DNA from 3 places in the Streptomyces sp. NPDC014891 genome. Region 3 is predicted to be linked to each of the others. Evidence: riboswitches for the same ligand, from Rfam matches in the RefSeq annotation. Region 3 holds a riboswitch; each other region holds the start of a gene.
The links. A riboswitch is a leader RNA that binds a small molecule or an ion and turns the genes downstream of it on or off. The one in region 3 is predicted to bind cobalamin.

Region 1 (9,538 bases), on a different contig from region 3:
GGACATCCACTCCCCCCGCGTGCCCAGCGCCGAGGAGGCCGCCGCACTGCTCCGCAAGGGCCTGGAGGCCATCCCGGCCGAGCGGCTCTGGGTCAACCCCGACTGCGGACTCAAGACCCGCGGCTGGACCGAGACCCGGGCCTCCCTGGACAACCTCGTCTCCGCCGCGCGCCAGGTCAGGACCGAGCTGAGCACCGACGAGGGCTGACGCCCCGCGGACCCGGGCCGGACGTCTCGACGTCCGGCCCGGGCGCCCACGACCAGACTGCAGCGCCCCGGCCTGGCGATCAGGAATCCCGGGTGACGAAGGGTCCTCCATCAGCATGTCCACCCACCAGACCACGCGGCACATCGAGGTCGTCGGCCCCCCGCGCGACCGCCACGGCGAGATCCTGACCCCCGAGGCCCTTGACTTCGTGGCGCGGCTCGACACCGCGTTCGCCCGCCGCCGCCGCGACCTCCTCGCGGCGCGCCGCCACCGCGCGGACAGCCTCGCCTCGGGCCACCCGCTGGACTTCCCCCGCGCCACCTCGGCCGTCCGCGACGATCCGCACTGGAGGGTTGCACCGCAGGCACCGGGCCCGGGCGACCGGCACCGGGCGAGCGTCCCCGGGCCGCCGCAGGCCGGAACGGCGGCGCACAGCCACGGCTCCGGTGCCGATCCGCGGGTCGTCGACTTCACCGAGGTCCCCTCACCGCTCTGGGAGAACGTCCTCGCCGGCCAGCTGGCCCTGACCGACGCCTGCCCGCACCCCGCCGGCAGCGGCGCACCGCACGGCCCGGAACCACGAGCCGGCGGCGGCGTCCCCGCGCTCGCCGTCCGCCCCCGCGGCTGGCACCTGGAGGAGGAGAACCTCCGGATCGACGGCCGTCCCGTCTCCGCCTCCCTCGTCGACTTCGGCCTGTACGTGTTCCACCGCGCCCGGCACCTGACCGGCGCCGGCTCCGGCCCCCGCCTGCACCTCGCCGGGCTGGAGAACCGGTTCGAGGCACGTCTGTGGAACGACGTGTTCCTGCTGGCCCAGGACCTCCTCGGCATGCCACGGGGGACGGTCCGTGCCACGGCCGTCATCGACACGGTCACGGCCGCGTTCGAGATGGAGGAGATCCTCTACGAGCTGCGCGAGCACGGTTCCGGGCTCGCCGCGGACCGTTGGCACTACCTCGTCAGCGTGATCGGCACGTTCGGCCACCGGACCCCGTTCCTGCTCCCGGACAGCACCGAGGACGCGGTCACCGCACCCTTCATACGGGCGTACTCCGAACTCCTCGTCCGCACGTGCCGACGCAGGAACGCTCCCGCGACCGGCGACCTCCCCCCGACCGCCCGTGGCCCGGAGGACACGCCGGTCCGCGCCGCCGACCTGCTGGCCGCGGGCCGGACGGGCCCGGCGCAGACGCCCACCAGGCAGCAGCTCCGGTCGGCCGTGGCCCTCGCCCTGCGCCACACCGAGACCTGGCTGCGCGACCGGGGAACGACCGCACCCGGACGTCTCGCCGGCGGGCAGGCCGCCGAACTCACGCGTGCCCGGCTCTGGCAGTGGCGCCGACAGCGCCTGGTCTCGCCGACCGACCTCCGCGCCCTCATCGACGTGGAATCGGCCGCGATGGCCCGCGAACACCCCGGCGCCGCGGTCGCCGCGGCCCGGGAGGTCCTCGAAGGAACCCTCCTGGAGGACGCGCTGCCGCCCCTGCTGACTCCGGACACCTACCGGCGTGGCCTGATCTGCGCCGCCGGGGGCTCGGCGTGACGCCGGGGCACGTCCGGACGGGCGCGGGCACGGTCGCCGGCCTTCCCCGGTGGGACCGGTGCGCCGTGATGGGGGTGGTGAACGTGACCCCCGACTCCTTCTCCGACGGCGGCCGCTGGTACGACCCGGCGGCGGCGGTGAAGCACGGTCTCGGCCTCGTCGCGGAAGGCGCCGACCTGGTCGACGTCGGCGGCGAGTCGACCCGGCCCGGCGCCTCCCGGGTCGACGAGGAGGAGGAGTTGCGGCGGGTCGTGCCGGTGGTCAGGGACCTGGTGGCCGAAGGGGCGCTCGTGTCCGTCGACACCATGCGCGCCTCGGTCGCGGCGCGGGCGATCGACGCCGGGGCGGTCCTCGTCAACGACGTCAGCGGGGGTCTCGCGGACCCCGGGATGGTCCCCGCCGTCGCGGCGGGCGGCGTCCCCTTCGTCGTCATGCACTGGCGGGGGTTCAGCCACGACATGAACCGCCGGGCGGTGTACGGGGACGTGGTGCGCGAGGTCGTGGCGGAACTCGGGGCCCGGGTCGAGGCCGTGGTGGCCGCGGGCATTCCTCCGGAGCGGCTGGTCGTCGATCCGGGGCTGGGCTTCGCCAAGCGGCCGGAGCACGACCTCCGGCTGGTCGCGGGACTGGCCGAGGTCCGCGCGCTGGGCCGCCCCGTGCTGGTCGCCGGCTCCCGCAAGCGGTTCCTGGGCCATGTGCTGGCCGGCGCGGACGGCACACCCCCCGGTGCCCGGGACCGGGATGCCGCGACGGCCGCCCTCTCAGCGATCGTCGCCCATCGAGGCGCCTGGGCCGTCAGGGTCCACGACGTACGTGCCACGGCGGACGCGGTCAGGGTCGCGCACGCTCTCGTGTCCGCGTCCTGACCGACGGCCGGGTACCCGACGGCCGCTTCCCCTCCGGGCGGGGGGAAGCGGCCGGGGCGGATCAGCGGTGGGTGAAGTCCGGGGCCCGCTTGTCGACGAAGGCCGCCATGCCCTCCTTCTGGTCGGCCGTGGCGAACACCGCGTGGAACAGGCGCCGTTCGAAACGGACGCCCTCGGCGAGCGTGGTCTCGAACGCACGGTTGACGGCCTCCTTGGCCATCATGGCGACCGGCTTCGACATCCCCGCCACGGTCTCGGCGACCGCGAGGGCCTCGGAGAGGAGGTCGTCGGCCGGGACGATCCGGGAGACCAGGCCCGCCCGTTCGGCCTCGATGGCGTCCATCGTCCGGCCCGTCAGGCAGAGTTCCATGGCCTTGGCCTTGCCGACGGCGCGGGTGAGGCGCTGGGAGCCGCCGATGCCGGGGATGACGCCGAGCTTGATCTCGGGCTGGCCGAAGACGGCGGTGTCGGAGGCCAGCAGGATGTCGCAGAGCATGGCCAGCTCGCAGCCGCCGCCCAGGGCGTACCCGGAGACGGCCGCGACGGTGGGGGTGCGCAGTTCGCCCAGCCGGTCCCAGGCGGTGAACCAGTCGGTGAGGTACATGTCCATGTACCCCTGGGGCTGCATCTCCTTGATGTCCGCGCCGGCGGCGAAGGCCTTGGAGGAGCCGGTGATCACGACGCAGCCGATGTCCGGGTCGCGGTCGAGGGCCCGGGTGGCCGCCACGACCTCCTCCATGACCTGGAGGTTCAGGGCGTTGAGCGCCTTGGGCCGGTTGAGGGTGAGCAGGGCGGTCCGGGCGCCCGTCCGCTCGACGGTGATCGTCTCGTAGTCGGTGGCGGTCATGCGGTGGTGGTTCCCTTCGGTGCTTCGGCTGCGGTGTCGCGCAGGACGTGGACGATCCCGGAGAAGTCCTGGGCCGCTCCCGTCCCCTCCGCGAACGCGGTGTACATCTCGGCGGCTCGCAGGCCGAGCCCCGCGTCGATGCCTCCGGCGCGCAGGGCGTTCGCGGCGAGGCCCAGGTCCTTGGCCATGAGCGGGGCGGCGAATCCGGGGCGGTAGTCGCGGTTGGCGGGGCTCGCCGGTACGGGGCCGGGGACGGGGCAGTTGGTGGTGAGGGCCCAGCACTGGCCGGAGGCGGTGGAGGCGACGTCGTAGAGCGCCTGGTGGGAGAGGCCGAGGCTCTCGCCGAGGACGAAGGCCTCGCTCACCGCGATCATCGAGATGCCGAGGATCATGTTGTTGCAGATCTTCGCGGCCTGCCCGGCGCCCGCGCCGCCGCAGTGCACGGCGCGCTTCCCCATGGCCGCGAGCAGTGGCTCGGCTTCGGTGAACTCGGCCTCCGCTCCTCCGGCCATGAAGGTGAGGGTGGCGGCCTCGGCTCCGACGACGCCGCCCGACACGGGGGCGTCCAGGGCGCGGTGGCCGGCGGCCGTGGCGGCGTCGTGGGCGGCGCGGGCGTCGGCGACGTCGATGGTGGAGCAGTCGATGAACAGGGTGCCGGGGCGGGCGGCCGCGAGGAGGCCCTCCTCCTGGTAGAGGGCGAGGACGTGGCGGCCCGTCGGCAGCATCGTGATCACGACGTCCGCCCCGGCGGCGGCCGCCCGTGCCGAGCCGACGGTCTCCACTCCGGCCGCGGCGGCGGTCGCCAGGGCCTCGGGGGCGAGGTCGAAGCCGAGGACGCGGTGGCCCGCGGCCGCGAGGTTGGCGGCCATGGGGCCGCCCATGTGGCCGAGGCCGACGAAGCCGATGACGGGGGTCACCAGGGCACCTCCTGAAGCGGGTGGGGAGAGGTGAGCCGCAGCTCGCGGTCGGCTCCCAGCGGGGTGAAGTAGCGGGCCACGTCCTCGTCGGTGACGCCCGCGAGGGCGGGCGGGGACCAGCGGGGGGTGCGGTCCTTGTCGATGACCTGGGCCCGGATGCCCTCGACCAGGTCGGGCGAGGTCAGCGCCGCGCACGAGACGCGGTACTCCTGTTCCAGGACGCGCTCCAGCGGTCCGAGGCCCCGGGCGCGGCGCAGCGAGGTCAGGGTCACCTTGAGCGCGGTCGGAGACTTGGCGGACAGGGTGGTGGCGGCCTCCTTGGCGGCCGGTACACCGCTCGCGACGAGGCGGTCGACGATCTCCTCGACGGTGCCCGCGGCGTAGCAGTGGTCGATCCACTGCCGGTGGGCGGCCAGGTCACCGGGGGGTGCCTGGGCGACGTGCTCGGCCAGCGCGTCGCGCACGGAGGTTCGCGCCAGGTCGTCCCCCAGCCCGTCGAGTCGTTCGGACGGTACGAAGTGGTCGGCGAGCCCGCACAGCAGGGCGTCGGCGGCGCCGACGGGCGCGCCCGTGAGGGCGAGGTGGGTGCCGAGCTCGCCGGGCGCCAGGGCCAGGAGGTAGGTGCCGCCGACGTCGGGGACGAAGCCGATGCCGGTCTCGGGCATGGCGACGCGGGAGCGTTCGGTGACGACGCGGACCGAGCCGTGGGCGGAGAGGCCGACGCCGCCGCCCATCACGATGCCGTCCATGAGGGCGACGTACGGCTTGGGGTAGCGGGCGATGAGGGCGTTGAGCCGGTACTCGTCCCGCCAGAAGGCGGCGGAGGCCGTGCCGCCCGCCCGTGCGTCCTCGTGGATGGCCCGGATGTCGCCGCCCGCGCAGAGTCCGCGCTCCCCCGCGCCGGAGATCACCACCGCGTCGACGGCGGGATCGTCCCGCCAGGCGGTGAGCGCCTCCTCGATGCGCAGCACCATGGGGTGGGTGAGGGCGTTCAGCGCCCGGGGGCGGTTGAGGACCAGCCGGCCCGTGCGGCCCTCGGTGCGGACGAGCACGTCCTCGGTCATCGGAGACTCTCCGTCAGGCCGCGGGCGACGATGACGTTCATGATCTCGTTGGTCCCTTCCAGGATCCGGTGGACCCGCAGGTCCCGGACGATCTTCTCGATCCCGTACTCGCTCAGGTAGCCGTAGCCGCCGTGTAGCTGGAGGGCGCGGTCGGCGACGGAGAAGCCGGTGTCGGTGGCGAACCGTTTGGCCATGGCGCAGAGCTGCACCGCCTGCGGGTCCCCGCGGTCGAGGGCCTCGGCGGCCTGCCGTACCAGGGCGCGGGCGGCGGTGAGTTCGGTGGCCATGTCGGCGAGGCGGAACTGCAGGGCCTGGGCGTCGAGCAGGCGTGCGCCGAAGGCCTCGCGGTCGGCGAGGTGGGCGAGGCTGCGGTCGAGGGCGCTCTGGGCGCCGCCGAGGGAGCAGGCGGCGATGCCGAGGCGGCCGCCGTTGAGGCCGTGCATGGCGATGCGGAAGCCGTCGCCCTCGGCGCCGAGGCGCCGGTCGGCGGGGATCCGCACGCCGTCGAGGACGACCTGCCGGGTGGGCTGCGCGTTCCAGCCCATCTTGCGTTCGTTCGCGCCGAAGGAGACGCCCGGGTCGCCGCGTTCGACGACGAAGGCGGAGATCCCGCCGGGGCCGCCTCCCCCGGTGCGGGCCAGCACGATGTACAGGTCGGAGGATCCGGCACCGGAGATGAACTGTTTCACTCCGCTGAGGACGTAGTGGTCGCCGTCCGGTTCGGCGCGGGTGCGCAGGGCCGCGGCGTCCGATCCGGCGCCCGGCTCGGTGAGGCAGTAGCTGCCCAGGGTCTCGGCGGAGCAGAGGCCGGGGAGCCACCGGGCCCGCTGGGCCGGGTCGCCGTAGCGGTCGATCATCCAGGCGACCATGTTGTGGATGGAGAGGTAGCCGGCGATGGAGGGGCAGCCGGTCGCCAGGGTCTCGAAGACGAGGACGCCGTCGGCCCGGTCCAGTCCGCTGCCGCCGTGCTCCTCCCGTACGTAGACGCCTCCGAGGCCGAGCGCGGCGGCCCTGCGGATGACGTCGACGGGGAAGTGCTTGTCCTGGTCCCAGGCCACCGCGTACGGGGCGAGCTGTTCCTGGGCGAAGTCCAGGGTGACTTCGGCGAGGGCCAGTTGGTCCTCGGTGAGGGTGGTCACGGCGCTCATCCCATCGTCGGCATGGTGAAGCTCGCGCCCTCCTTGACCCCGGAGGGCCAGCGGGAGGTCACGGTCTTGGTGCGGGTGTAGAAGCGGATCGAGTCGGGGCCGTGCTGGTTGAGGTCGCCGAAGCCGGAGCGCTTCCAGCCGCCGAAGGTGTGGTAGGCCACAGGGACCGGGATGGGGACGTTCACGCCGACCATGCCGGTGTTGACACGCCGGGTGAAGTCGCGGGCGGTGTCGCCGTCCCGGGTGAAGATCGCCACGCCGTTGCCGTACGCGTGCTCGCTCGGCAGCCGGAGCGCGCTCTCGTAGTCGGCGGCCCGCGCGACGCACAGCACCGGGCCGAAGATCTCCTCCTGGTAGATCCGCATGGACGGGGTGACGCGGTCGAAGAGCGAGGCGCCGGCGAAGAAGCCGTTCTCATGGCCGGGGAGGGTGAACCCCCGTCCGTCGACGACGAGTTCCGCACCCTCCTCGACCCCGATCCCGACGTAGCGGTCGACCCGCTCCAGGGCGTCCCGGCTGACGAGGGGCCCGAAGTCGGCGTCGGGGTCGTCGGAGGTCCCGATGCGCAGGGAGGCGATGCGCTCCTTCAGCTTCGCCACCAGGGCGTCGGCCGTCTCCTCGCTGACGGGGACGGCGACGGAGATCGCCATGCAGCGCTCGCCGGCGGAGCCGTAGCCCGCCCCGATGAGGGCTTCGGCGGCCTGGTCGAGGTCCGCGTCCGGCATCACGATCATGTGGTTCTTGGCTCCGCCGAAGCACTGGGCACGCTTGCCGTGGGCGGCGGCGGTGGCATAGATGTGCGCGGCGATCGGGGTCGACCCGACGAAGCCCAGGGCCTGCACGCGGGGGTCTTCGAGGAGGGTGTCGACGGCCTCCTTGCCGCCGTTCACGACGTTCAGCACGCCGGGCGGGAGACCGGCCTCCAGGAACAGCTCGGCGAGCCGCAGCGGTACGGAGGGGTCGCGCTCGGACGGCTTGAGGATGAACGCGTTTCCGCAGGCCAGCGCGGGGGCCGCCTTCCAGAGCGGGATCATCGCCGGGAAGTTGAAGGGGGTGATGCCGGCGACGACGCCCAGCGGGCTGCGGAGCGAGTGGACGTCGATGCCGGTGCCGGCGTTGTCGGTGTACTCCCCCTTGAGCAGATGGGGGATCCCGGCGGCGAACTCGACCACTTCCAGACCGCGTTGCAGGTCGCCGTGGGCGTCGGCGACGGTCTTGCCGTGTTCGGCGGAGAGCAGCCGGGCGAGGGATTCCCGTTCGCCTTCGACGAGCTGGAGGAACCGCAGCAGGACGCGCGCGCGGCGCTGCGGGTTCCACCGGCCCCACTCCTGCTGGGCCGTCTCGGCGTCGGCGATCGCCGCCTCGGTGTCGGCGCGTCCGGCCAGGGGCACCCTGGCCTGGACGGCGCCGGTGTTGGGGTCGTACACGTCGGCGAAGAGACCGGACGTGCCGGCGGTGTGCTTTCCGCCGATGAAATGGGTGAGCTCGCGGACCATCGAAGCCTGCTCTCGTCAGGTACGGATCCGAGGAAGGCGCGGCGAGGACGGCGAGGACGGCACCGATCGGGGTGCGCGCACGCGCGTCCGTCCGCGGGACAGGGGAAGGCGGGGACGCCTTCGTCGAGTCACGAACGCGGGGACAGGGCCTCGTGGTTCGGGTACTCCGCCGGATCACCAGGGTCGTGGTCACGTACCGGTGCCATGCGTGTCTGCTCCATCCTCGTGGACAACACGGAACACCCCACGGCCGGTATCCTGACTCCCGGATCAACGCATGCTCTCCGGCCTTCCCGACGGATGGTTTCCGTCAGTGGCCTGACCTGCTGGAAGAGCACACTCCCCGGTCACAGTGGCGGGACCGCGCCGGATTCACACCGGCTTCCCTGCACCGCGGGCTTCGTCACGAAGATATAGTTGGACGTCCTAGTAAGTCCACCCCCGCCCGCGGCGCGGCGGCGCGATCCGGACGGCCGACGGGCGCGGTGTGGGTCCTCGACGGGCCCGCCTACTTCAACCGGCCGGGCCCCCGGGTGGTGCGCGGCGCGGAGGTGCTGGCGCACGTCCTGCACGGGGTGGGGGCGGGAGACCCGGTGTCGGCGGCCGAGGCGTTCCCCCTGCTCTGATCCCCGGCTCAGGCCGACGGGTCGGCGACGGGGTACGGGACGAAGGTGCTGGCGTTCTGGTCGATCAGGAGCGGGCGCCCGAGGGGCGGTGCCGCGCGCTGGGGGCAGTCGAGGCGTTCGCAGACGCGGCAGCCCATGCCGATCGGGGTGGCGGCGGCCGCGTTGTCGAGGTCGAGCCCGTCCGAGTACACGAGCCGGTGCGCGTGGCGGATCTCGCAGCCGAGGCCGATCGCGAAGGTCTTCCCGGGCTCGCCCCAGCCGCCCCGGTGCCGGGTGACGGCGCGGGCCGTCCACAGATGGCGCTGCCCGTCGGGCATGGCGGCGATCTGGACGTGGATGCGTCCGGGCGAGGCGAAGGCCTCGTACACGTTCCACAGGGGGCAGGTGCCGCCGGCCCGGGAGAAGTGGAACCCGGTGGCGGACTGCCGCTTGGACATGTTTCCCGCCCGGTCGACGCGGACGAACGAGAAGGGGACACCGCGCAGCCTGGGACGTTGCAGGGTGCTGAGGCGGTGGCAGACCGTCTCGTAGCCGAGCCCGAAGCGGTCGGTGAGCCGTTCGATGTCGTACCGGAACTCCTCGGCCGCCGTGTGGAAGGCCTCGTAGGGGAGGATCAGCGCGGCGGCGAAGTAGTTGGCGATGCCGATCCGCGCCAGCCGGTGGGCCGGACCTCCCGGCGGGAAGTCCTCGGCGGCCTGGCGGTCCAGGCCGTCTCCGTATTCCAGGAGCGCCAGCTGTGTCGCCATGCGGAAGGCGCGCTGACCGGGGCGGAGACGGGTGGACAGCCGCAGGGTCCGGGTCCGCTCGTCGTAGGAGTGCAGCC
Region 2 (9,538 bases), on a different contig from region 3:
GGTCGAAGGCGAGGTACCGCTGGAACTGCTCGGTGAACGGGAGCCCGGGCAGGTAGGCGATGGAGCTGTTCGGGTCGAGCGAGAAGGGCCAGAAGGAGAGATTGAGCAGGAAGCCGAACAGGTAGCCGGAGAGCGAGCCGTACACCGCGAGGAGGGCGACCTCCCGTCGTCCCGTGGCCTTGGGGAGGAAGCCGGCGAGCATGCCCACGAAGGCGCAGCCGAACATCTGGTACGGCATCCAGGGGCCGACGCCCCCGGTGATCAGCGCCGAGGCGAAGAGCGAGGTGCAGCCCAGGGTGAACCCGAACCCGGGGCCGTACACGCGGCCCGCGAGCACGAGGATGAAGAACACCGTCTCGATGCCGGCGGTACCCGCCCCGAGCGGGCGGATCGCGGCGTTGACCGCGGACAGCACGCCCAGCATGGCCAGGGCCTTGGAGTTGATGCCGCCCTCGGCGATCTCGGAGATCACGACACTCAGCACGATCACCAGCAGGACGCCGAAGATCAGGGGCGGCGCGTAGTTCGAGCCGAACTTCCCCGGGGCGACGAGGAACGGCCAGAAGAACGCCACGACGCCGAGGAAGGCCGCCATGGCGATCACGATCCCGGCTCGGGGGCGGATGCGGATCGCGGCGGGGGAGGTGCTCACGCGCTCTGATCCGTTCCGTCGGTGTCCAGGACCGAGGCCAGCTGGTCCACGGTGAGGTAGGGCAGCGGAGCGAGGATCTTCGCCGTCTGCGGGGCGAACACGGGGGAGGCGACGATGACTTCGGAGGTGGGGCCGTCCGCCACGATGTCCCCCTCCGCCATGACCACCACCCGGTCGGCGGCGCGGGCGACGAACTCCACGTCGTGCGTCGAGATGACGACCGTGCGGCCTTCTGCCGCCAGCCCGTCCACGATGTCGATCAGTTCCCCCTTGGCCCGGTAGTCGAGCCCGCGGGTGGGCTCGTCGAGGAGCACGACCCGGGGGGCGGCGGCGAGTTGGATCGCGAGGACGAGGGCGAGTTTCTGGCCCTCGGACAGATCGCGGGGGTGGGTGGTGTCGGGGATGCCGGGAGCGAGCCGGTCCAGCAGGGTGCGGGCCGGGACGCCGTCGGCCCGTACCGCGGACTCGGAGTCGGCCTGGTCGAGTTCCTGCTTGACGCTCTCCAGGTAGAGCAGGTCGGTGGGCGTCTGCGGCACCAGACCGACGAGGCGGCGGGCCTCGGTCGCCGAGACCTTCCGGGGGTCTCGCGTCCCCGGGCCGTCGGGCTCCCCTACGGCGACCGAACCGGCCTTGCGGGGGCCGGAGCCCTGGAGCGCCCAGAGCAGGGAGGACTTGCCGGAGCCGTTGCGGCCCATCAGCGCGGTGACCTCCCCGCCGCGGAGGCCGAGGTCGACCTCGCGGACGGCGGGCACGCCCTGGTACGTCACGGTGATGCCGCGCGCGTCCAGGAGCCGGGGCCGGTCCGCACCGGGTGCCGGGCGTACCGGCGGGGGCACGGCACCGTCCAGCCGGGTCCGCAGGGGCGCCGCCGCCCGTCGGGCGTCGCGGATCGAGAGGGGCAGCGGCGACCAGCCGGCGGCGCGGCCGAGCTCGACGACGGGCGGGGCGATGGACGACGTACGGAAGACGTCCGCGGGCGGGCCGGAGACCACGCGCCCGTCGCCGGGCAGGTGAAGGACGCGGTCGGCGTACTGGACGACCCGCTCCAGACGGTGCTCGGCGAGCAGGACGGTGACGCCCAGGTCGTGGACCAGCCGGGTCACGGCGGCCAGGACCTCCTCGGCGGCCGTCGGGTCGAGCGCGGAGGTGGGTTCGTCGAGGACCAGGACGCGCGGGTGCGCGGTGAGGACGGAGCCGATCGCGACGCGCTGCTGCTGGCCCCCCGAGAGTTCGTGGAGGGCCCGGTGGCGCAGATCGGCGAGGCCCAGCAGGTCGAGGGTCTCCTCGACGCGCTTGCGCATGGTGGCCGGAGGGACTGCCAACTGCTCCATCGCGTAGGCGAGTTCCTCCTCGACGGTGTCGGTGACGAATCCGTCGAGGGGGTCCTGCCCCACGACGCCCACGACGTCGGCGAGTTCGCGCGGCGGATGGTCGGCGGTGTCCCGCCCGTCGACGGTGACCCTGCCGTACAGGGTGCCGCCGGTGAAGTGCGGGACGAGACCGTTGACGGCGCCGAGCAGGGTCGACTTCCCGACGCCGGTGTGGCCGACGACGAGGCAGAGCTCGCCCTCCTCGACCGTCAGGTCGACATCCCGCAGGACGGGCTCGGCCGAGTCCTCGTAGTGGACGGTGACCTGGTCGAAGGTGATCACGTGACTTCCTCGGTGCGCTGCGCGGGGACGGCCGGACGGACCGGCGGGCTCGGAGGCGGGGCCAGGAATCCGGCGGTCCCCGCGAGGAGGATCGCGGCGGCCGGAACCAGTGGGAGCGTGGGCCAGCTGAGCGGGTAGATGGACGGGTTGAGCTCGGCCGCGTCGAAACCCGCGTTGCTGAAGAGGAGCACGGCGGACACCACGCCGCAGCCCGCGACGGCCCACTCGGCCGCCTTCCAGGGGTCCGGCCGGTAAGTGGTCCGGGTGATCCTGCGCCCGCCGAGGCGCAGCCCCGCCACGCACAGCAGTCCGCCGGCCACGAGGGCCGGGAAGCCGAGCAGCACGGGGGCCGTGGCGTCGAGCAGTCCGTACGCGCCGGCGCACAGGCCGCACATGCCGAGCAGCATCAGCGCGCCCGTGGCCCGGCGCGACCGGCGGGTGGCGGTTCCGGCCCGGCCGTAGCCGCGGGAGTCCATCGCCGCGGCGAGGCGCAGGGAGCGCTCCAGCGCGTCTTCGAGGACGGGGACGATGATGCCGCGCAGGGCGCGCAGCCCCTTCGACCGTCCGGCGCGCAGGCGCCGGGCCCGGTGCACGCGCTGCACGCTCTGGACGAGTTGGGGTGCCACGCTGATGGAGACGGTGACGGCGACGCCGAGTTCGTACAGCGCCCCGGGCAGCACACGCAGGGCCCGCTTGGGGTTGGCGAGGGTGTTGGCCGCGCCGATGCAGCAGAGCATGCACGCCAGCCGGAGCCCGTCGGTGGCCGCGGAGAGCAGGGCCTCCAGCGAGACCGGCCCGCCGATCTGGATGCCCGCGTACCAGTCCGGGGTGGGCAGGTGGGGGAGGGAGAAGAGGAAGTGGTCGTGGGGGGTGATCCCGGTGGCGAAGACCGCGCGGAACACCACCCGGATCGCGACGACGGTGAGCGCCAGGTAGAGGTAGTACTTGAAGCCGCGCGCCCAGGGGGCCTCGGTGCGGCGCATGGTGATGACGTAGCCGAGCACGGCGAGGACCAGGAAGAGCAGCAGCGGGTTGTTGGTGCGGCTGACCGCGGTGGCCAGGGCCAGGGCCCAGATCCACCAGGCGACGGGATGCAGGGTGCGGGGCAGCCGCCGGCCGCCCGCGTCCGGCATGAGGCCGGACGCGGACGACCGGGCGGTCGCCGCAGTGGTGCGGGACACGCGGCTACTCCGTACGACGGCGGCGCTTGGCCGCGAACACGGCGGCGGCACCGATCAGCAGGCCCAGGACACCGGTGACGACGGCCGGAACCCAGGAGCCCGTGTCATGGGCCGCGTCCGCCGCCGGTGCGGCGTCGACCACCGTCGGGCCGGACGCGGCCACCGCCGGAGAACCGGTCGTCGCCGAGGGCGTCGCGGACGGCGTCGGGGAGACGCTCTTCGACGGAGTCGGCGAAGGGCTCTTCGACGGGCTCGGGCTCGCCGTGACCGAGCGGGAGGGGGACGGCGGGGGAGGCGTGGTCGGGTCGGCCGGGGGCGGGTTCTCCGGCGCCGGCCCGGTGTCGACGCCCGGCGGCAGCGGAGCCGCCGTCCGGGTGTCGCGGGGCACGGCCCCGCCGCCGGTGGGCTTCGCGTTCTTCGCGCGCAGCTGGTCCGGCGTGACGGTCGGGCGCCCCTCCGTTCCCTCGATGTCGGTGCCACCGAAGATCCACAGGTCGACGCTGCCGGGCCTCGGCTTGTAGAGCATGGCGCCGAGCTGGCTGTACGTCCAGGTGTTCTGTCCCGGGTCGGCGTGCCAGTACGACCAGTACGCGGAGGCGGGCGGGGTCAGCACACAGTCGTCCTGCTGGGGAGTCGGATACTGCTTGCCGCCCTGGTGACCGCTGTAGCCGATGCGGCAGATGAAGGCGGGGCCGTCGTGGCCGGTGCCGGTCGTCCGCCAGCCGCCCTGGTTCAGCAGCTCGTACCCGGTGGTGGGCGTCGTCCCGCAGGAGCGGTAGATCGGCCCGCCCCAGTGGCTGAAGTCCACGGCCAGCACGGCACCGGACGAGGTGGTGCACTGCCCCATCGGCTGAGGGGCGGCTCCGGCCGGGGCCGCCGTACCGGCGAAGACCGCCACGGTGAGTCCCAGCGCGGCCGTCGTACGGGTGAGGGCGCGGGCGCCCTGACGGGCGGTCACGCCGCCCCGCCGTCGCCCGCGCGGCGCCTGCGGGCGGCATGGGTCGTGCCCCAGCCCGCGAGGACGAGGAGGACCGCGGCGACGGCGAGCCCGGTGACCTGGGATCCGGTCGCGGCGATGCTGCCCCCGCCGGTGCCGGCGGCCTGGCCCCCGGAGGCTCCGCCGTTCTCCCCCTCGGTGATGATCACCGGGGTGGAGGTGCCGGACTGGCCGGAGATGCTCGGGACCGGTTCCGGGGTGGTACCGCTCATGTCACGGGTCAGCACGCCGAAGGAGATGCCGGTGGCGCCGCCGACGGCCTGGGCGGAGGCGCGGACGTCCGAGCCCGCCTGGCCGCCCTTGCTGACGTTGAAGCCGCCGTCCTTGTTCTGCTGCGAGGCCAGGAACTTCCGGGCCTTCGCGATCTCGTCCTTGTACTTCACGGCGTCCAGCGACAGGCCCTGGACGGCGAGCGCGGCCGAGTTCACCGAGTTGCCGGAGGCGCCGGGGAAGCCCCCGTCGGAGAGCTGCCGGCCGGCCAGCCAGACCAGGGACCGGTCCACGGCGGCCTGCGAGTCGGCGTCGGGCAGCAGATCCAGTGCCATCGCGGCCATCGCCGTGGAGTCGACCTCGATGTCGCTCGGCTCGCCGATGAGGCTGGGCCAGGCGCCGGTCGACGGGTCGCGGAGACTCTTCAGGTACGCGACCGGCTGGGCCGCCGCGCCGCTCTCGCCCGCGCGGATCTGGGCGATGACGCCGAGGGACTGGGAGAAGACCGAGGTCGCGTACGTGTAGTTGCCCTTGCCCGCGCACTTCCGGGGCTCGGCGGGGGTCGCGGCCGCGCAGGTGCCCTTGGCGAGCGCGCCGATCAGGTCCTTGCCGCCGAAGGCGCGGGGATCACGGCCCACGGACTGGGCGAGCACCGCGGTCTTGCCGATGAACCCGCCGCCCGCGTACTTCGTGCCGATCTTCGTCCAGTCGTGGACTCCGCGGCCCGAGGCGTCCTTGCCGCCCTTGTCGAGGAAGTCGACGATGTTGCGCAGGGTGGCGTTGTCGTGTCCGGTGGCGGCGAGCGCGTAGGCGCCGTCGATGGTCATGCCGTAGTCCGCGAAGCGGGGGCTGCCCTCGTAGTACCGGCCCTGGATCAGCCGCTTGTGGTCGGCGAGGTAGGCCGAGCCCTTCTTCAGGTCCGGTCCGTCACCGGCCGGGGGAGCGGTGGGCCCCGTCGTGGGAGGCGTGGTGGGCGGGGTGGTCGGAGGCGTCGTCGGCGGTGTCGTCGGCGGGACGGGCTCCTTCGTCGTGAGCGTCACCAGGTCGCTCTTCGCGCCGGCGATCACCGCCGCGGTCGTGGCGTACAGCAGCGGGTCCGTGGTCCCCTCCTCGAAGGCGAAGCCGCCGCCGGGGAACTGCTGGCGGGAGATCCAGGAGACCCCCGCGTCCGCGTGGCCGCGGTCGCCCAGGGCGCGCAGGGTCTGGGCCACCCAGCCGGTGGCGTAGGCGCTGCCCGGGACGCTGTACGAGGCGGCCGGCCAGGCCCCCGTCTTGAACTGGGCCTTCTTGAGGGAGGAGCGGGCCTTGGTGACCACCGGGGTGTGGCCGCCGGCGCGCTGGAGGGCGAGCGCGACGAGGGCGGTGGACGGTGCCTCGCTCTCGCAGACCTGGCCGTCCAGGATCAGGAAGCTGGGGAAACCGCCGTCGTCGCACTGCAGTTGAGCCAGTCGCGTCACCGACTCGGCGGGCGGGGTGACGCCTCCGTTCAGCAGCGCGATGACGGCCAGGGCCTGGCCCTCGGTCTGTCCGGTCGTGCGGAAGTCGCCCTTGGTCGTGCAGCCGGGCACGGGCTGGGGCGCGTCCGAGCCGCTGAGGCAGACGTTCGCCGTCAGGTCGCCGAGGAGGTCGTGGCCGCCGAAGTCGCGGGGGTCCTTCCCGGTGGCCTCGGCGACGAGGGCGAGGCGGGCGGCGGCGGTGGCGTCCGGCGCCTCGTCCTTGCCGGCCGGGTAGGCGTACGCGTCGGTGTGCTCGGGCCGGCCGAGGAAGGCCGCGATCCGGCGGGCGGTGGGGTGCTCGCTGTCGGTGGCGGCCAGGGCGTAGGACACCTCGGTGGTGGCGAGGTAGTTGGGCGTCGTGTCGCCGTCGTTGACGACGCGCTGCCCGTTGGTCAGCCGGTCGGTGAGCCAGCGGGTCGCGGCGGGCAGGTCGATGGTGCCCGGGGGCACGTTCGGCGCCGGCGGGTCGCTGGGGTTCGGCGGGTCGCCCCCGTCCGCGCGGACGTCGTCGGGCGTGAACGACGGCCTGCCCTTGGTGCCGCCGATGTCCGTGCCGCCGAAGACCCAGGCGTCCACGTCGCCCGGCTTGAGCGTGCGCGACATGGCGCCCAGCGGGCTGTACGTCCACTTCCTCTGGCCGGGGGACGCGATCCAGTACGACCAGTAGGCGGTGGCCTGCGGGGTGAGGACGCAGTCCTCCTGAGCCGGAGTGGGGTACTTCTTCCCGGCGTTGAACGCGCGGTTGCCGATGCGGCAGATGAAGGCGGGGCCGTCGTGGCCGGTGCCCTCGGTGGTGAACCCGCCCGTCTGCAGGAGCTCGTAGCCGGTGGTGGGGGTGGTGTCGCAGCCGCGGACGACCGGCCCGCCCCACTTGCCGAAGTCCACGGCGACGATGGCGCCCTTGGTGCGGGTGCACTTCGCGATCGGGTCGGCGCTCGCCGGCGAGGCCGCCGTGAGGTGGGTCAGACCCGCGCCGAGCGTCAGAAGGGAAGCGGTCAGGGTCGACAAGAGCCGCCGTCTCGCCCTCGACCACCGTCTCGCCTGCTGTTCGGTCCCCACCGCGGCCCTCGTCTCTGCCGGGCGGCCCGCGTGCGTGGCGATGCGCCCCCACACGGCTCTGGTGCCGTGGAGAGGCGGCGACGACCACACCGTAGTCCGCGACGGCGTTCCTCGTACTGAGTTCCAGCCCCAGGCATTCCGACTCACCCGGGACGATCCGGGTCTACGGTTGCGGGTCAGTGCCGGAATTCGACCGGCTTCCCCTGGTGCTGACTGCTTATCGGACGGAGTGCAACACGGATCCGTCAGGGCCGTCAATATGCCGTCCGTCTCACCGGGATCCGGAGCCGCGTCTCCGGGGCCGTCTGCCGTGGTCCTGCTGGCGGTACGGTGATCGTTCGGGTAGCGTCCTGGGCTGCCAAGTGGGGGAATCCGGTGCGAATCCGGAGCTGACGCGCAACGGTGTCGAGGCGGCGGGGGCCGTCTCGGAGCCCGAATGCCCATACGGCGACGCAGTACAGAAGCCGTACCACGCGTTCCGGACGGCGGCTCCCCGGAGATCCCCGGCCGTGCCCCGTCGGGGCGACGCGGGGCATGTGCCGAGCGGCCGGCGTCCGCCGACCTCCAGGAGCAGGCCCATGTCCCTTCCCCGTCCCTCCCGCCGTCTCGCGCTCGCGGTGCCCGCGGCGCTCGGCGCCCTCGCCCTCGGCACGCTGCCCGCCTTCGCGACCTCCACGCCCGCGCAGATAGCCACGTCTAAGACCAACGGCGTCGCCTACCTCAAGTCCCTCCAGGCCGCCGACGGTTCGTACGCCGGCTCCGGTCTCTCCAACGAATGGGCCTTCAGCGCGTTCGCGGCCGCCGGTACGGCCGTCGTCGACGTGGCCCCCGGCGGCGACACCACCAAGAACGCGAGAACCGTCTACCGGAACCTGCTGTCGACGGCCGGCTGGCCGTCGGCGACCCCGGTGGTCACGGACTACGAGCGCGGCACGCTCAACGCCTACGCCGCGGGCATCGACCCGGCCCGCGTCTCCGCCTCGCGCAACCTCGTCGCGGACGTCTACGCGTACTGGCAGACCGCCGAGCCCGGCTACTTCGGCCCGTCCGCGAACTTCAACGGCACCGTCTTCGCCGCCCTCGCGCTGCGCGGCGCGAAGACCCAGGCCGGCGCCGCCCGCATCCCCCAGGCCCTCACCGACACGATCGTCACCCGCCTCCGCGCCAACCAGCACAACGACGGCGGCTGGACCTACCAGAAGGTCGAGGACAACCCCACGGGCCTCGCCTCGGCCGGGGACATCGACATGACCGGCGCGGCGATGGCCGCGCTGTGCGTCTCCGGCGTCCCCAACACCGACACCGACGTCGTGCAGGCCAAGAACTTCCTCAAGGGCAAGCTGGTCGCCTCCTCCGGCGCCTTCAACTCCCTGTACGGCGTCAACACCAGCTCCAACGGCTGGGCCGTCGCGGGCCTGAACGCCTGCGGCATCAACCCGCAGTCGGCCGACTTCACCACGGTCCCCGGCAAGACGCCGGTCGACTTCCTCCTCGCCAACCAGTACAACCCGGCTGGCGGCTTCAAGTACAAGCCCGCCGACACCACGCCCTCCGCCTACTCCTCGATCGACGCCCTGCGCGCGGTCGCCGGCGGCGGCTTCACCGCCGCGCCGCCGGTCCCGACGACCCCGGGCGCCCCCCAGTGGGTCGCCCAGCCCACCTTCACGGCGGGCACCGCGACCAAGCTGGCCCTGACCGTCGACGACGGCGCCGGGAACCTCAAGGTGTGCTCGGTCTCGTTCACGCCCACGGGGACGACCACGACGCTCGGCGACGTCCTCGCCGCCGCGACGAGCGCCGCGACCCCGTCCGGATGCGTCACCTCGGTCACCCCCGCCTCGGGAACCGGCACGATCACCGCGGTCAACGGCAAGGCCAACAGCGGCTCGAACACCTGGAAGGTCAGCGTCGACGGCTCCGCCTTCGCCGGTGCCCTCCGCGAGAAGACGATCAACGTGGGCGACACCATCGCGCTGCGCTGGGGAGCCTGAGCAGCCGGCGGGGTGAGGGCCGCTGCCGGGCCCTCACCTCGCCGCGGGCCGGGTCGTGGGTGCCTCTGAGCCCCGCGAGAGTGCGGCAGGGAGAACGGAGAAGGAATGGCTGCCAGGAGCGAGCCCGAGACGACGGCGGACCCCGCCCGGGAGCAGTAGCGCGCGCCGCCGGCCTCTCCCCGAACGGCCGGGCGGTCAGCCGGCGGTGTCGTCGGGGCTGGTCCGGAGCAGGTAGGTGTCCATGATCCAGCCGTGCTCCGCCCGGGCCGCGGCCCGCGTCCTGCTGATGTCGTCGGCGAC
Region 3 (9,538 bases):
GAGCTGCCGGCCCGCTGCCGTCTCCTCGGCCGCGCCACCGGCGGATCCGTGCCCTTAGGCGCCGGCTCCTTCTTCCCCGTCCTCCTCGCCGCCGCCCTCCTCCTGCCCCCCGCGGCCGCCGCGCTCACCGCCCTCCCCGGCAGCCTCCTCGCCCGCGTCGAGGAACCCCCGGCCGCCCCCCGCCGCGCCTGGCGGGCCGCCGCCACCGCCCTCGCGGTCTGGGCCGCGGCGCGCACCGCCGAGGCCCTGGGCTGCGCCCGCGCCCTCGGACACGGGCCCGAAGGCCCCGACTTCCCGTACGCCCTGCTCCCCGCCGGCGCCGCCGCGCTCGCCTTCTGCCTCGTCCTCACCGCCCTCGACGGCGGCATCCGGGCCACCGCCGACGGCCTGCCGCTGCGGGCCGCCTGGCACGGCCTCCTCGGCCGGGCACTCGCCCCGCACGCCGTGCACGGCCTCGCCGGACTCATGATGGCCGTCCTCTGGCGCAGCACGTACGGGCCCGTGTCGGCGCTCTTCGTGCTCCTCCCCATCCACATCTCCTGCTGGGTCTTCGCCCAGTACCACCGCGAGCGCGCGGCCCACCAGGCCACCATCCGCGCCCTCGTCCAGGCCGTCGACATCAAGGACCGCTACACCCGCGGCCACGGCGAACGCGTCGGCCACGCCTCCGTCCTGATCGCCCGCGAGCTGGGCATGCCCGAGGACCGGCTCGACGTCGTACGGTTCGCCGGCATCCTCCACGACGTCGGCAAACTCGGCGTCCCCACCCGGATCCTCCGCAAGGACGGGCCCCTCACCCCCGAGGAGCGCCGGATCATCGAGCTGCACCCCGAATACGGCCACGAGATCGTCCGCGGCATCGGCTTCCTCGGCGAGGCGCGGAGCGCGATCCTCCACCACCACGAGCGCATGGACGGCAGCGGCTACCCCTACGGCCTGCGCGGCGACGAGATCCCCGAGTACGCCCGGATGGTGGCCGTCGCCGACGCCTTCGACGCCATGACCTCCACCCGCTCCTACAGCCGGGCCCGCCCGGTGCCGACCGCCGTCGCCGAACTGGAGCGGTGCGCCGGCAGCCACTTCGACGCCACCATGGTCGCCGCCCTCGTCCGCGCCCTCCACCGGCACGGCTGGCAGCCCGCCGTCACCGCCGACGAGACCCTCCCGGCCGGCCCGCCCGACGGGAACCTGCCCCCGCCGCGCGGAACCGGGACGCCGGGCCCGGCACCCGGAGCCGCCGAGGGCACCAGGTCCAGGGAGCGCGCATGAGACCCGGCGCCCCCACCGTCGGAGCCGTCCGCGGAGCGGCCCTTCTGCTGAGCCTCGCCGGATTCGCCTCCACCCTCTGGTACGGCGTCGACGAACCCGGCAACGCCCTCGCCTTCGGCACCCTCGTCGCCCTCGGCGAACTCACCCGCTGGGGCACCGCACCCGCCGCCGGAGGCCTCCCCGCGCGCGAGACCCCGGGCGCCGGCGAACCCGCCCCGCTCGCCGCCGCCGGGGCCCTCGCCTACGCCCTGCTCGGGTCCAGCGCCGGCACCGCCACCACCCACGGCGTCCTCCAGATCGTCGCCGTCGTCGTCGCCGCGGGCCTCGCCGGGATCGTCCCCCACCTCGCCCGGGGCCGGGAGCCCGGCCTCGACCACCTCGCCCGCCGTGTCCTCACCGTCGGCTTCGCCGCGCTCTGCTTCCAGCCCCTGTACAACTCCGGGACCGTCGTCCGGCACCTGGGCGAAGGCCCCGCCTACGCCCTCTTCCTCGTCCTGCTGCTCGGCCTGACCGCCCTGTGCGACGCCGTCCTGGCCGCCCTCCTGCTCCGCGCCCGCACGGGATTCCCGTACGGCCCCCTCCTCCGCGACGAACTGCGCGCCCTCCGCGGCATCGGCTCCGCCGTCGGCGCCACCGGCACCGTCATGGCACTCGGCGTGGCCGCCGCAGGGCTCTGGGCCCTGCCCGTGCTCGCCGTGCCGCTGCTGCTCACCCAGGTCTCCTTCCGGCGGTACGCCGCCGTCCGCACCGTCAACCGGCAGACCATCGCCTCCCTCGCCCGTGCCACCGAGATCGCCGGCTGCACCCCGCCCGGGCACGCCCACCGGGTCGCCGCCCTCAGCGCCGCCGTCGGCCGCGAGCTCGGGCTCTCCGGGACCGAGCTGGCCGTCCTGGAGCACGCGGCCCTCATGCACGACATCGGCCAGCTCTCCCTCGTCGACCCCGTCGCCGGCGGCGCCACCGCCCTGCTGCCCGCCGAGGAACAGCGCCGGATCGCCCTGCTGGGCGGCGAGGTCGTCCGCAGGACCGGGGTGCCCGAGGCCGTCGCCGTGGTCGTGGAGCGGCAGGCCGACCCGTACCGTGAGCAGCCGCTGCCCGCCCGGATCGTCCGGACCGTGAACGCCTACGACGACCTCGCGGGAGGCGAGGGGGCGGCCGCCGCCCTCGACGCCCTGGAACGGCTCCGGCTCGGCATCGCCCGCGACCACCACCCGGACGTCGTCGAATGCCTGGCCAGGGTCCTGGCGCGGGGCGGAGCGGCTGGGGTGACCTCCGTCGCTACGGGGTAACCCATGGGTAATGAGCGCGCGTCCGACCGGGCATGGTTGGATGCGAACAAGAGGGTGAAGCGACCGGCAGGCGGGAATCGTGAAGATCTTCGGGAAGGTACGGCATCGGCCCTCCGCCTCATGGCGGCAGGCCACGGACCGCGCGTTCACGCTGATCGGCGACGGCCGGTACGAGGACGCGGGCGCACTCCTGACACGCGCGGCGGACCTGGAGCCCTGGCTCTCCGAGTCCTGGTTCAACCTGGCGCTGCTGCACAAGTTCCGGCACGACTGGGAGCAGGCGCGGGCCGCCGGGCTCCGTGCCGTCGCGCTGCTCGACAAGGAGAGCGGCGCCCCCGACTGGTGGAACGTGGGCATCGCCGCGACCGCGCTCCAGGACTGGCCGCTGGCCCGCCGGGCCTGGCAGGCCTACGGACTGAAGGTGCCGGGCGCCGCCGCGGGCACCGGCGAGCCCGCCGGCATGGAGCTGGGCAGCGCCGCCGTCCGGCTCTCGCCCGAGGGCGAGGCCGAGGTCGTGTGGGGCCGCCGGCTCGACCCGGCCCGCATCGAGGTCCTCTCCATCCCGCTGCCGTCCTCGGGACGCCGCTGGGGCGAGGTGGTCCTCCACGACGGCGTGCCGAACGGCGAGCGCACCACCACGGCCGGCCCCGCCTACCCGGTCTTCGACGAGATCGAGCTGTGGGCCCCCTCTCCCGTCCCCACCTGGGTGGTCCTCCTGGAGGCGGCCACCGAGGCCGACCGGGACGCCCTGGAGCAGCTGGCCGCGGAAGCGGGGTTCGCCGCCGAGGACTGGTCGTCCTCCGTGCGGCTGCTCTGCCGGGCCTGCTCCGAGTCGACCATGCCGAGCGCCGAGGGCGAGGGCGAGCACTCCGACCCCCACGACCACAGCGAGCCGGGCCATCCCGGGCCGCTCGGACACCGCTCGCCGGGCGAGCTGTGGGTCCCCGAGCGGGAGTGCGGCATCGCGGCCCCCGCGGGCCTGGTCCGCGGGCTCCTCGACGGCTGGGTCGCGGACAGCCCCGACAGCCGCGAGTGGCGGGATCTCGAAGAGGTCTGCTGAGCGGACGCCGGGGGGCCCGTAGGCTGTCCTCCGACGGAATCGGGTTTTCAGGAAGGCGCGGCCGGACATGGCGCAGCAGGAGACGGACGAGCAGACGATCAACGACGGCTTCGTCGTGGACACGGAGGACTGCGAGGCGCGCGAGCTCGCCCACCGCGAGCGCGGAACGGCCCGTCCGATCACGGTGGTCGGCAACCCGGTGCTCCACAAGGAGTGCAAGGACGTCACCGAGTTCGACGACTCGCTCGCGGCGCTGATCGACGACATGTTCGCCAGCCAGAAGGCCGCCGAGGGCGTGGGCCTGGCCGCGAACCAGATCGGTGTGGACCTCAAGGTCTTCGTGTACGACTGCCCGGACGACGAGGGCGCCCGGCACACCGGCGTCGTGGTCAACCCGGTCCTCCAGGAGCTCCCGGCCGAGGCGCGCGTCCTCGACGAGTCCAACGAGGGCTGCCTCTCCGTGCCGACCGCCTACGCCGAGCTGGCCCGCCCCGACTACGCGGAGGTCCACGGCCAGGACGCGCAGGGCAACCCGATCAAGGTGCGCGGCACGGGCTACTTCGCCCGCTGCCTCCAGCACGAGACGGACCACCTGTACGGCTACCTGTACATCGACCGCCTCTCCAAGCGGGACCGCAAGGACGCCCTCCGCCAGATGGAGGAGGGCACCCCGCGCTACAAGACGGTGCCGAACGCCTGATCCTTGCGCGCGTACGCGAAAGGGCCCCGCACTCCGGAGAGTGCGGGGCCCTTCGCCGTACGGCCTAGAAGTCCTCGTCGAGGTCCACCGAGCCCTCGACCGCCACCTGGTAGGCGGACGGGCGGCGCTCGAAGAAGTTCGTGAGCTCCTGGACGCCCTGGAGCTCCATGAACGAGAACGGGTTCTCGGAGCCGTACACCGGGGCGAAGCCGAGGCGCTGGAGGCGCTGGTCGGCGACGCACTGGAGGTACTCGCGCATCGACTCGGTGTTCATGCCGGGCAGGCCGTCGCCGCACAGGTCGCGGCCGAACTGGAGCTCCGCCTCGACGGCCTCCTTCAGCATGTCCGTGACCTGCTGCTGGAGCGCGTCGTCGAAGAGCTCGGGCTCCTCCTTGCGGACGGTGTCCACGACCTCGAAGGCGAAGTTCATGTGCATCGTCTCGTCACGGAACACCCAGTTGGTGCCGGTGGCGAGGCCGTGGAGCAGACCGCGGGACCGGAACCAGTACACGTAGGCGAAGGCGCCGTAGAAGAACAGGCCCTCGATGCACGCGGCGAAGCAGATCAGGTTGAGCAGGAAGCGGCGGCGGTCGGCGGCCGTCTCCAGGCGCTCGATCTTCTCGACCGAGTCCATCCACCTGAAGCAGAACTGCGCCTTCTCGCGGATGGAGGGGATCTCCTCGACCGCGTCGAACGCGGCGGCGCGGTCCTCCGGGTCGGGCAGGTAGGTGTCGAGCAGCGTCAGGTAGAACTGGACGTGCACGGCCTCCTCGAACAGCTGGCGCGACAGGTAGAGGCGCGCCTCCGGGGAGTTGATGTGCTTGTAGAGCGTCAGCACCAGGTTGTTCGAGACGATCGAGTCGCCCGTCGCGAAGAACGCGACCAGACGGCCGATCATGTGCTGCTCGGCCGGCGTGAGCTTCGCGAGGTCGGCGACGTCCGAGTGGAGGTCGACCTCCTCCACGGTCCAGGTGTTCTTGATCGCGTCCCGGTAGCGCTCGTAGAAGTCCGGGTAGCGCATCGGACGGAGGGTCAGCTCGAAGCCCGGGTCGAGCAGGTTCTTCTTCTTGTCGTCGGTGCTCATTACTGGCAGGCCTCGCAGGACTCGGGGTTCTCAAGGGAGCAGGCGAGGGCGTCCGCGTCGGGGGTCGCCTGCTGGACGGGGATGGTGGCGGCGGCCGGCGTCGCGGCCTGGGCGGCGCGGGCGATCCGGGTGGCCGGGCGGGAGCGCAGGTAGTACGTCGTCTTCAGCCCCTGCTTCCAGGCGTACGCGTACATCGACGACAGCTTGCCGATCGTCGGCGTCTCCAGGAACAGGTTCAGCGACTGCGACTGGTCCAGGAAGGGGGTCCGGTCGGCGGCCATGTCGATGAGACCGCGCTGCGGGATCTCCCAGGCCGTGCGGTACAGCTCGCGCACCTCGGCCGGGACCCAGGTGAAGCCGGCCACCGAGCCGTTGGAGTCGCGCAGCGCCTCGCGGGTCTGCGCGTCCCACACGCCGAGCTTCTTCAGCTCGTCGACCAGGTACGAGTTGACCTGGAGGAACTCGCCGGACAGCGTCTCGCGCTTGAAGAGGTTGGAGACCTGCGGCTCGATGCACTCGTAGACGCCGGCGATCGAGGCGATCGTCGCGGTCGGCGCGATGGCGAGGAGCAGGCTGTTGCGCATGCCGGTGACGGCGATCCGCTCGCGCAGCGCGGCCCAGCGCTCGGGCCAGTTGAGCTCCACGTCGTAGTGGTCGGGGTGCAGCACGCCGCGGGCGGTGCGGGTCTGCTCCCAGGCGGGGACGGGGCCGTTGCGCTCGGCGAGGTCGGCGGAGGCCTCGTACGCGGCGAGCATGATGCGCTCGGCGATCCGGGTGGACAGCGCGCGCGCCTCGGCCGAGTCGAACGGCAGCTTCAGCTGGAAGAAGACGTCCTGGAGGCCCATCGCGCCCAGGCCGACCGGACGCCAGCGGGCGTTGGAGCGGCCCGCCTGCTCGGTCGGGTAGAAGTTGATGTCGACGACCCGGTCGAGGAAGGTGACGGCCGTGCGGACGGTGGCGTCGAGGCGCTCCCAGTCGATGTCCCCGCCGGTCACGAAGGACCCGAGGTTGACCGAGCCGAGGTTGCAGACGGCCGTCTCGCCGTCGTTCGTGACCTCGATGATCTCGGTGCAGAGGTTCGAGGAGTGGACGACGGTGCCCGGCTCGGCCGTCTGGTTGGCGGTCCGGTTCGAGGCGTCCTTGAAGGTCATCCAGCCGTTGCCGGTCTGGGCCAGGGTCCGCATCATCCGGCCGTACAGGTCGCGGGCCGGCATCGTCTTGCGGGCCAGGCCGGCGGCCTCGGCCTTGCGGTAGGCGGCGTCGAACTCCTCGCCCCACAGGTCGACCAGCTCGGGCACGTCCGCCGGGGAGAACAGCGACCACTCGCCGTCGGCGTTGACCCGGCGCATGAACTCGTCCGGGATCCAGTGCGCGAGGTTGAGGTTGTGCGTGCGGCGCTGGTCCTCGCCGGTGTTGTCGCGGAGCTCCAGGAATTCCTCGATGTCCGCGTGCCAGGTCTCCAGGTAGACGGCGGCGGCGCCCTTGCGGCGGCCGCCCTGGTTCACCGCGGCGACGGAGGCGTCGAGGGTCTTCAGGAACGGGACGATGCCGTTGGAGTGCCCGTTGGTGCCGCGGATCAGCGAACCGCGGGCCCGGATGCGGGAGTAGGAGAGGCCGATGCCGCCCGCGTGCTTCGAGAGGCGCGCGACCTGGTGGTAGCGGTCGTAGATGGAGTCCAGCTCGTCCTGGGGGGAGTCCAGGAGGTAGCAGGAGGACATCTGCGGGTGGCGGGTGCCGGAGTTGAAGAGCGTGGGGGAGGACGGCAGGTAGTCGAGCCGGCTCATCAGGCCGTAGAGGGCGGCGACCTCGTCGAGCGCGCGGACGCTGTCGTCCTCGGCGAGGCCGCAGGCCACGCGGAGCATGAAGTGCTGCGGGGTCTCGATCACCTTGCGGGTGATCGGGTGGCGCAGCAGGTAGCGCGAGTACAGGGTGCGCAGGCCGAAGTAGCCGAAGCGGTCGTCGCCGGCCGCGTCGATGGTGGCGTCGAGCCGGTCCGCGTGGAGCGCGGCGAACTCGGCGGTGCGGTCGGCGATCAGGCCCTCGCGGTGGCCGACGGCGACGGAGGCGGAGAAGGAGTACGAGCCCTGGCTCGCGGCCTCGTCGGCGATGGTGATGGTCAGGAGCCGGGCGGCGAGCCGGGAGTACGCCGGGTCCTCGGCGATCAGACCCGCGGCCGCCTCGGTGGCCAGCTCGCGCAGTTCCGCCTCGTCCGCGGCGGCGCTGCGGCCGCGGAGCGCGGCGGCGGCGACCCTGCCGGGGTCGGTGTCGGTGAGGTCGGCGGTGAGGTCGGTCAGGGTCCGCAGCAGCACGGTCCCGGGGCCGTCGCTCTCGACCGCGGAAGCCTCGGCGGAAGCCGGATCGGCAGGCGCGATGGTCACGTGGGGGCTCTCCCTCGCTCGGCTCGGGGCCGCGGCGGGGGGAGGAGGGCACGCGAGGGTCCGGACGCCGGACGCGCTGTGTCCACCGGCCCACTCCGCGAGGCCCGGAAGTCATCGGCACCCGGAACGGATGGACCGGGTGCGCTGCCGGCAGGTCCTCGGACTCACCTCGTCCGAACATGTCGTATCCGTACGAAGCACACCGTTGCGGGACAGTTCCGGATTCGCGCCGGATTCCCCTGCGTCGACAGCGAGCACGAGCATACATGTGGGGGGCTCCGCTTGCGGAACCCCCCACATGTTGTGTCGCGCCGGAGAGTCAGAACTCCAGGGCGTAGGTGCGCAGAGAGTGATCGGGGATCGGTTCCCAGTCCCGGTGGGGCGTGCGGACGAAGCCCAGACGCTCGTAGATCCGGTGCGCGGAGACCATCGTGGCGTCCGTGGACAGCACGATGCGGCGGCACCCCGGGAGGGCCTGTGCCCGCTCGATGCAGGCCCGTACGAGGGCCTCTCCGACGCCCCGGCCGCGGGCCTCCCGGGAGACCACGAGCATCCGGAACTCGGCCTCGCCGTCCACGGCGATGTCCGCCCACGGAGTGTTGCCGGTGGCGAAGGTCACCCCGCCGAGCAGACGGTCGTCGGCGTCCTCGGCGAGCAGCACCTCGCTCTCCCGGGCCCGCCGGGCCGTGTCCCGGAGCACGTGCAGATACGAGTCCTCCGCCCCGTGCTTCAGCAGCCCGTCGCTCAGATAGGTCCCCGCGGTGAGCTCACCCAGCGCCTCGTAGTCCTCGGGCCGTACCGCCCTGATCGTGAAGTCCATGAGGGCAGTGTGCCTCCGGCGGGCCGGCCGGCGTCAGGGCGGTCCACGGGACGGGCCGCCCCGCCTCCGGGGAGGCGGGGCGGCCCGTGGGTGCCGGGGCGGCCGGGGTCCGGCCGGGTGCTCAGTGGGTCTCGGCTCCCACCTTCGGGAGCTTCGTGTCGACCCCGCGGTCGCCCGCGTCGGCCGTGTAGTCCTCCGGGGAGGTCTCGTCGACGCCCTCGGGGGCCTTCACGGCCTTGAGGACGAAGGTCAGGACGACCGTGACGAGGACGTTGAGGACGAAGGCGGTGAGACCGATGTAGCCGATCTCGCCGATGCCCGGGATCTCGGCGGAGGAGCCGCCGAAGTGCTTCTGGGTCGGGCTGGCGACCCCGTACGCGGCGACCGTGCCGTAGACCATGCCGACGGCCCAGCCGCCGAGCAGCGCCCAGCGGTGGAACCAGCGGGTGAACAGGCCGCCGACGAGGGCCGGGAAGGTCTGCAGGATCCAGATGCCGCCGAGCAGCTGGAAGTTGATCGCCACCGTCTTGTCCATGGTGAGGACGAAGGCGAGCGCGCCGACCTTCACGAGGAGCGAGACCAGCTTGGAGACCTTGGTCTCCTGGGCCGGGGTCGCGTCCGGCTTGATGAAGTCCTTGTAAATGTTCCTCGTGAAGAGGTTGGCCGCGGCGATCGACATGATCGCCGCCGGAACGAGCGCGCCGATGCCGATGGCGGCGAAGGCGACGCCCGCGAACCAGTCGGGGAACATCGTCTCGAACAGCTGCGGGATGGCGAGCTGGCCGTTCTTCACCTGGATGCCGGCGGCGATCGCCATGAAGCCGAGCAGTGCGAGCAGGCCGAGCATCAGCGAGTACAGCGGCAGGATCGTGGTGTTGCGGCGGATGACCTCGCGGCTCCGGGACGACAGGGTCGCCGTGATGGAGTGCGGGTACATG

Region 1: another riboswitch for cobalamin. It lies ahead of ACF09E_RS14545 (CoA-acylating methylmalonate-semialdehyde dehydrogenase); the one in region 3 lies ahead of ACF09E_RS17615 (ribonucleoside-diphosphate reductase subunit alpha).
Region 2: another riboswitch for cobalamin. It lies ahead of ACF09E_RS14585 (prenyltransferase/squalene oxidase repeat-containing protein); the one in region 3 lies ahead of ACF09E_RS17615 (ribonucleoside-diphosphate reductase subunit alpha).

Annotation. Positions count from the first base shown of each region.
Region 1 covers NZ_JBIBWF010000004.1:584,434-593,971, forward strand. The annotation lists gene metE (5-methyltetrahydropteroyltriglutamate--homocysteine S-methyltransferase) at 1-208, shown strand, start outside; gene ACF09E_RS14515 (malate synthase A) at 324-1,751, shown strand; gene folP (dihydropteroate synthase) at 1,820-2,617, shown strand; gene ACF09E_RS14525 (enoyl-CoA hydratase) at 2,679-3,464, opposite strand; gene mmsB (3-hydroxyisobutyrate dehydrogenase) at 3,461-4,381, opposite strand; gene ACF09E_RS14535 (enoyl-CoA hydratase/isomerase family protein) at 4,378-5,445, opposite strand; gene ACF09E_RS14540 (acyl-CoA dehydrogenase family protein) at 5,442-6,593, opposite strand; gene ACF09E_RS14545 (CoA-acylating methylmalonate-semialdehyde dehydrogenase) at 6,590-8,089, opposite strand; cobalamin riboswitch at 8,320-8,500, opposite strand; gene ACF09E_RS14550 (hypothetical protein) at 8,575-8,715, shown strand; gene ACF09E_RS14555 (short-chain fatty acyl-CoA regulator family protein) at 8,724-9,538, opposite strand, start outside.
Region 2 covers NZ_JBIBWF010000004.1:599,696-609,233, reverse strand. The annotation lists gene ACF09E_RS14605 (ECF transporter S component) at 1-652, opposite strand, end outside; gene ACF09E_RS14600 (ABC transporter ATP-binding protein) at 649-2,304, opposite strand; gene ACF09E_RS14595 (energy-coupling factor transporter transmembrane component T) at 2,301-3,485, opposite strand; gene ACF09E_RS14590 (hypothetical protein) at 3,490-4,443, opposite strand; gene ACF09E_RS14585 (prenyltransferase/squalene oxidase repeat-containing protein) at 4,440-7,247, opposite strand; cobalamin riboswitch at 7,358-7,496, opposite strand; cobalamin riboswitch at 7,613-7,689, shown strand; gene ACF09E_RS14580 (hypothetical protein) at 7,826-9,238, shown strand; gene cobF (precorrin-6A synthase (deacetylating)) at 9,434-9,538, opposite strand, start outside.
Region 3 covers NZ_JBIBWF010000005.1:512,345-521,882, reverse strand. The annotation lists gene ACF09E_RS17640 (HD-GYP domain-containing protein) at 1-1,269, shown strand, start outside; gene ACF09E_RS17635 (HD domain-containing protein) at 1,266-2,558, shown strand; gene ACF09E_RS17630 (hypothetical protein) at 2,638-3,618, shown strand; gene def (peptide deformylase) at 3,686-4,318, shown strand; gene ACF09E_RS17620 (ribonucleotide-diphosphate reductase subunit beta) at 4,383-5,402, opposite strand; gene ACF09E_RS17615 (ribonucleoside-diphosphate reductase subunit alpha) at 5,402-7,780, opposite strand; cobalamin riboswitch at 7,912-8,051, opposite strand; gene ACF09E_RS17610 (GNAT family N-acetyltransferase) at 8,100-8,600, opposite strand; gene mctP (monocarboxylate uptake permease MctP) at 8,722-9,538, opposite strand, start outside.